One region of the Paraburkholderia sp. J11-2 genome, then DNA from elsewhere that is predicted to be linked to it. Evidence: predicted binding sites of a transcription regulator. Region 1 holds the regulator's gene; the other holds the start of a gene.
What was found. Region 1 encodes FliA, which starts transcription of late flagellar genes. Its sites were predicted from a motif close to CTAAAGTTTNNNNNNNNNNNGCCGNTA; they were not measured.
Positions count from the first base shown of each region.

Region 1 (3,408 bases):
CGGCATGAGCCAGCGCGACCGCGCCGTGGCCGACCAGATCGCCATGCTGTGCGGCGCCGGCCGCCCGGTGCAGCGCCTGCTGCTGCTCTCGGCGACCAACCACGGCGACACGCTCAACGAAGTCGTGCAGGCCTACCAGAGCGGCCCGGAAAACGCGCCGCTCACGGGCTGCATCCTCACCAAGCTCGACGAGGCGACCAACCTCGGCAGCGCGCTCGACACGGTGCTGCGCTACAAGCTGCCGGTGCATTACGTCTCGACGGGCCAGAAGGTTCCCGAGAACCTTTACGTGGCGACGCGCCGCTTCCTGATCCGCAGCGCGTTCTGCATACCGCGAGAGAGCTCGCCGTTCGTGCCGCACGAAGACGATATCCCGGCGCTGCTGTCGGCACTCTCGACGCGTTCGAATTCGCAGGCTCCCGAGGTCAGGTTTGGATAAGTTCGTAATCGATCAGGCTGAAGGGCTGCGGCGGCTCCTCGCGCGCGAAGGCTCGCGCGTGGTCGCGGTGACAGGCGGCGCGGGTTCGCCCGGCCGCACGACCGCCGTGGTCAATCTCGCGGCGGCGCTCACCGCGCAGGGTAAGGACGTGCTCGTGATCGACGAGTGCCTCGGACCCCGCTCGGTCTGCTCGCTGGTGGGCAATGTGCGCGGCGCGGGCAACTTCGCCGCCGTGATGCGCGGCGAGCGCACGCTCGACGAAGCCGTGGGGCGTCACGCACTCGGCTTCGGCGTGCTGGCCGCCTCGCGCGACAACCGCGCGCAGTACACGTCCGCGCAACTGCAAAAAGTCATTTCGGGCCCCGCGGACATCGTATTGATCGACGCGCAGCTCGACGCCGAAGGCGCGCTCTCGCCGCTCGCCATGCACGCGCATGACGTGCTGATCGTCATGCGCATCGGCGCGCAGTCGATCACGGATGCGTATGCGTGCATGAAGCGGCTGCACTTCGCGCATGCGATCGCACAGTTTCGTGTGCTTGCGAATCATGTCGCGAATGCGAGCGACGCGCACACCGCAATCGAGAACCTCGCTGGGGTGGCGAGCCGCTACCTGAGCGTGTCGCTCGAAAGCGCCGGATGCGTCGCCGCCGATCAGCACATGGCGCAGGCGCTCAAGCTCGCGCGCTGCATCGTCGATGCGTTTCCCTCGACGAACGCCGCGCGCGACTTCCGGCACGTGGCCGCCGAACTGCCGCACTGGCCCATGCGACCCGCGGTTTCGGCGTGCTCGCCGGCCACGGCGCGCGCCAGCGCCGCGTTCGTCCCCACGGACGAAGCACACGAAGCGGCGGGCGACGCACCCGCCGACGACCTGGACGGCGTGCCGCGAGACGGCGTCCAGCTACACGCTACGCATGCAGCAAACGCCGCACACAGCGCGCTCGCCGCGAACGCCGACTCGTTCGTAGCCAGCGTGACGGGTGTGCATCCCGCACCCAACGCAACATCCGCGTCCGCACCGGCCCATGTGGGCTGGCGGACCGATACGCCCGCGCAGCGCACGTCGCCGCAGCACGTTTGACGTGCTCACGACGACGCCAATCAGGGACATGAGAAGTGGAGAGCACGATGTATAACGCTCAAGGAAAAATTTCGCAGGCCGACGTGCTTGCGAAGTACGCGCCGCTCGTCAGACGGCTCGGCTTGCAGCTCGTAGCCAAGATGCCGGCGAGCGTGGACCTCGACGACCTGATCCAGGCCGGCATGATCGGCCTGCTCGACGCGGCCAACCGCTACAAGGAAGATCAGGGCGCGCAGTTCGAGACCTACGCGAGCCAGCGCATTCGCGGCGCGATGCTCGACGAGCTGCGCAGCAACGACTGGCTGCCGCGCAGCCTGCGCCGCACCTCGCGCGAAGTGGAAAGCGCGGTGCACCAGGTGGAGCAGCGGCTCGGGCGCTCGGCGAGCGAAACGGAGATCGCCGAGCATCTGAGCATGCCGCTCGACGAATACCAGAGCATGCTGCAGGACCTGCATGGCAGCCAGCTCATCTACTACGAAGACTTCGACCGCTCCGCCGAGGACGAACCGTTCCTCGACCGCTATTGCGTCGATCACTCGGACCCGCTTTCGGCGCTGCTCGACGACAGCCTGCGCGGCGCGCTCGTCGAAGCGATCGAGCGGCTGCCCGAGCGCGAGAAGCTGCTCATGTCGCTCTATTACGAGCGCGGCATGAACCTGCGCGAAATCGGCGCGGTGATGGAGGTGAGCGAGTCGCGCGTGTGCCAGCTGCACAGCCAGGCGGTGGCGCGCTTGCGTACGCGGCTGCGCGAGATGGCGTGGGCCGGCCAGGAGAATTGAGGCGGTAGACGCCGCGCCTTGACTGGCGTGGGCGGGGTTGCGGTGAAAGAGCCGGAGTGCGGGAGCGCTCCGGCTTTTTTGTTTGGCGGGCAGTTCGAATCGCGTGGTGCCAATTTGGCACCACGCGTGATATAGTGACTCCACTCCGTCAGTGGAGAGCGACGCGAACGTGAACCTCGGGCCGCGCATCCGCCAAACGATGCAGGCGTGTGCCAGGCCCGAAAAAAGGATGAACAATGGCTATCAACAACGGTATGGAAAACTCCAGCCGCGGGCGAATCACTGCCCGGTTGAGCGCGGAGAAACAGGAAATCCTGCAGCTTGCTGCAGACCTTTCGGGCAGCACCCTCAACCAGTTTATTGTGCAGGCCGCGCTTCGGGCCGCGGAGCAGGTTATCGAGCAGGAAGAGGTCATTCGTTCCATTCGCCTGACGATGGACGAATCGAAGCGCTTCTTCGCTTTGCTGGACGAGCCGCCGAAGCCCAATGAAGCGTTGCAGCGCGCGATGGCTCGCTTCAGGAAGAACAAGAGTGCAAACGCAGATTCGTCAGCTGAGGGAGAGCGATGACCGCAGCAGCTTCGACTGCGGCGTCGACTCGATGAGCGAATGGATTCGCCACGTAGCGAGTCAGCACCAAAAGAAGAATCTATCTCGCACTTACGTTGCAGCGGTGTCGTCCGCGCCGCGCACGATTGCGGGCTACTACGCCCTTGCGGCGACAGCGGTAGAAACGCAGGGAATGCCGGCCGCACGGCTGCCGAGGAGCGTGTCCGCAGTCCTGCTCGCCCGGCTGGCGGTAGACCGGCGGCACCAGGGCCAGCGCCTTGGCGAATATCTGCTGATGCACGCACTGGATGTTGTTCTGACAACGGCGGAGTCGGTGGGCGTGCAGTGTGTTCTCGTCGATGCGCTCGATGAGAACGCAGCGGGCTTCTATCGGAAATACGGATTCGAGCCGTTCACCGATGCGCCGCGCAGACTCTTCCTGCCGGTCGCGACGATCAAGCAGGCATGAAAATCTGAAGGCGATCCGTTGCCCCAAACAAAAAAGCCGAAGCGGCAACGCTTCGGCTTTTGTCTTTGGCGAATCCCTGGTGAGCGCCG
Region 1 is NZ_CAJMYY010000025.1:100,328-103,735, reverse strand. Features, by position in the region: gene flhF (flagellar biosynthesis protein FlhF) at 1-439, shown strand, start outside; partial or broken gene U5A57_RS30210 (MinD/ParA family protein) at 432-1,214, shown strand; gene U5A57_RS30205 (RNA polymerase sigma factor FliA) at 1,571-2,302, shown strand; gene U5A57_RS30200 (DUF1778 domain-containing protein) at 2,539-2,871, shown strand; gene U5A57_RS30195 (GNAT family N-acetyltransferase) at 2,834-3,319, shown strand.

Region 2 (3,408 bases), on a different contig from region 1:
ACTCGTCGTCCACGCTGCTGCAAACGTCGAACTACAACGACTCGATCACCACGCCGCTGTTCGGCCTCGTGGTCAAGCCGTGGGAGAACGTGTCGATCTACGCGAACCGCAGCGAGTCGCTTTCGGCAGGCGGCATTGCCCCTCAAGGCACGACGAACTATGGCGCGCAGCTCGCGCCGGAACGCACGAAACAGTATGAAGTGGGCGCCAAGTACGACAACGGCAAGTACGGCGCGCAGCTCGCGCTGTTCCAGCTCGAAAAGCCGCAGACGTACACCAATAGCGCGGGCGCCTATGTGGCCAACGGCAACGAGCGCCATCGCGGCGTGGAGGCGTCGGTGTTCGGCGAGGTGTACAAGGGCGTGCGTTTGATTGCGGGCGCAACCTATATCAACGCCGTGCAACTCGACACCGACGGCGGCTCGACCGACGGCAAGACGCCGGTGGGCGTGCCGAGCTTCCTGCTCAACCTGGGCGCCGAGTACGACGTGCCCTGGGTTCAGGGCCTCACGCTTTCGGCGCGCTGGACGCATACGGGTCCGCAGTATTTCGACGCGGCCAACACCATGTCGATCAAGGCATGGGACACGGTGGATATCGGTGCGCGCTATGCGACGAACGTGTTCGGGCGTCCGACTACGTTCCGCGCGAACGTGTATAACCTCGCGAACAAGGCGTACTGGTCGTCGACCAACGGCGGCTATCTGACGATGGGTGCGCCGCGTACCGTGCTGTTCTCGATGACGACGGACTTCTGATCGGCAATCGAGCGCACATAGCGCTATGAAGAAAGGGCCCGGCAGTTCATCTGCCAGGCCCTTTTTGCTTTTACCGTATGTCTACGGACAACGCACGTTCGTTATCTGCCCACCACCGTAATCGCAAACCCATCCCAGCCCTTGCTTCCCACCGTCTGCACAGCGGTCGTCGCCAGCCGCTCGTCGTGAGCCAGCATGTCGAAGTAGCGCCGCAAGCCGACCACATCGTCCTCGTGATGTGCAGGATCGGCCACGCGCCCTTCCCGCACCACGTTATCGGCAACGATGACCGTACCGGGACGCGATAGCTTCAGCACGCGTTCGAGGTAGTTCGGATTGTTGCTCTTGTCCGCGTCGATAAACACGAAGTCGAACGCCGGCTCGCCTTGCGCAATCAGCGCGTCGAGCGATTCGAGCGCAAGTCCCGTCACGACCTTGACCTTCGCATCGAGCCCCGCGCGCGCGATGTTGGCGCGCGCAACGGCCGCGTTCTCCGGGCTGAATTCGAGCGACACCATCGCGCCATTGTCGGGCAGCGCGCGCCCAAGCCAGATCGCGCTATAGCCGCCCAGCGTGCCGATTTCGAGTATGCGCCGCGCGCCCTGAATGCGCGCGAGCAGATGCAGAAACTTGCCCTGATTTGGCGCCACGTTGATCGCACGCAGGCCCGCCTTCGCGCTTGCCGCGAGCGCGCCGTCGAGCGCGTCATCCGGGCCGATCAGCCGGTCGCAGAACCAGTCATCCACTGCTTGCCACGTTTGCTCGTTCACTACCCTGTTCCCGTCTGGATCACGCTGCCAAGATTACCGCATCCGCTCGCGCAACATCAGTTCGGGATCCTGATTGAATGACTCTGAAAGCTGACTCGGCACGCGAGGCGCAAGACCCCGTTGCGCATTCGCAACGCCGCCGCTCTTTGTTGCGCGCTCAGGAATTGTCAAACGCCCCAAGCGGGCCGCCGCACCCACGCGCGCAACTGTCAAATCGGCCGCCAGGCCGCGCCGGCCCGTCTTCTGCGCGCGCTACGCAACAGGCATAAACACGTGCATTCATAGGGCACGATCCTCTGCTCTCCGCTACACTCCACCCACATTGACGCCGTTTCGAGATAACGACTGGCGGCACCACGCCGCTAATATCCCTGATCGCTGTCTTTACTGGATAAAGACAGTCACTGCGAAGAAAACAAAGGGCTGTTGCGATGCGACTATCCGTTCAAGTTGGGCTGGGCGCGCTCGTCGCCGGATTGCTGCTGGGGGCGAGCCTCTTCGCGGTGGACAAATCGGCTATCGCGGCTACACAGACCACCAAGGCGGCAGCGCCCGGAGCAAGCGACGTTCCCGCTGCCGCGCCGGCAGCGGCCTCCGCCGCGGTGACCGGGCCCGTTGTCATCCAGACGGCGCCCGGCGCCGTCATTCCCGGGCCTGCCGCGCCCGCGCCGCTTGGCGAGCCGCGCTCACGCACGTTCACGCTGCGCCAGATGGGTGTGTACGGGCCGATCGCGCTGCGCGGGCTCGATCCCACCGCCGGCATGAGCGTCGACGTGCGCACCGACGAAGTGGTGACTGGCGCGAAGCTCAAGCTCGTCTACACCTACTCGCCCTCGCTGATCTGGTCGCTTTCGCATCTCAAGGTGTTTGTGAACGGTGAAGTCGTCGCGACGATTCCGCTCGTGAAGGAAACAGCCGGGCAACTCGTGACGAGTGAGATCGATCTCGATCCGCGCCTCTTCACCGACTACAACCGCATCACCGTGCAGATGATCGCGCACTACACGCTCGATCATTGCGAGGATGCCTATCATTCGAGCCTCTGGGCCGACGTGAGTCCCGAGACGTCGCTCACGCTCAACACGGCGGGCATCGTCCTGCCGGATAGTCTTGCGCTGCTGCCCGTGCCGTTCTTCGACCGCCACGACAACCGGCTCGTGCGCGTGCCCTTCGTGCTGGCCGCCAACGCGGGCGTGCCCGTGCTGCGTGCGGCGGGCGTGGTCTCGTCGTGGCTCGGCGCGCTCGCGAGCTATCGCGGCTCGCGCTTCCCGGTCACGCGCACGGTGCCACCCGACGCCAACGCCATCGCGCTCGTGCTGCCGGGGCAGGTGCCCGAGGGGCTGAAGCTGCCGGAGATCACGGGCCCCACGATCTCGGTCATGGCGAACCCGGCCGCCGATCCGCAGTCGGGACGCAAGCTCCTCGTGCTCGCGGGCCGCACGCCCGAGGAACTCCAGAACGCCGCCTATGCACTCGCGCTCGGGCAGGCGGGCATGACGGGCAACAGCGTGATGGTGAAGTCGATCGATCTCGGGCCTGAGCGCAAGCCCTACGACGCGCCGAACTGGGTGCCCACCGACCGGCCCGTGCTGTTCCGCGAGCTGGTCACCGACCCGCAGCAGCTCCAGGTGTCGGGCTACAACCCGCCCGCGATCCGCGTGAATCTGCGCGTGCCCGCCGACCTCTACGCGTGGGCGCGGGGCAACGTGCCGCTCGATATCCGCTATCGCTACACGGCGCCTTCCGCGTGGAACGACTCGGTGCTCAACGTGAGCATCAACGATCAGCTCGTGCGCTCGCAGCGGCTGCGGCCCGTCACGCGCGCCGCCGACGAAGCGCGCATCAACGTGCCGCTGCTCTCGGGCTCGGACACGCGCGCT
Region 2 is NZ_CAJMYY010000017.1:168,267-171,674, forward strand. Features, by position in the region: gene U5A57_RS24055 (TonB-dependent siderophore receptor) at 1-758, shown strand, start outside; gene U5A57_RS24060 (O-methyltransferase) at 860-1,528, opposite strand; gene bcsB (cellulose biosynthesis cyclic di-GMP-binding regulatory protein BcsB) at 1,960-3,408, shown strand, end outside.
Region 2: the regulator FliA is predicted to act here: its motif matches at 1,867-1,893, upstream of bcsB (cellulose biosynthesis cyclic di-GMP-binding regulatory protein BcsB).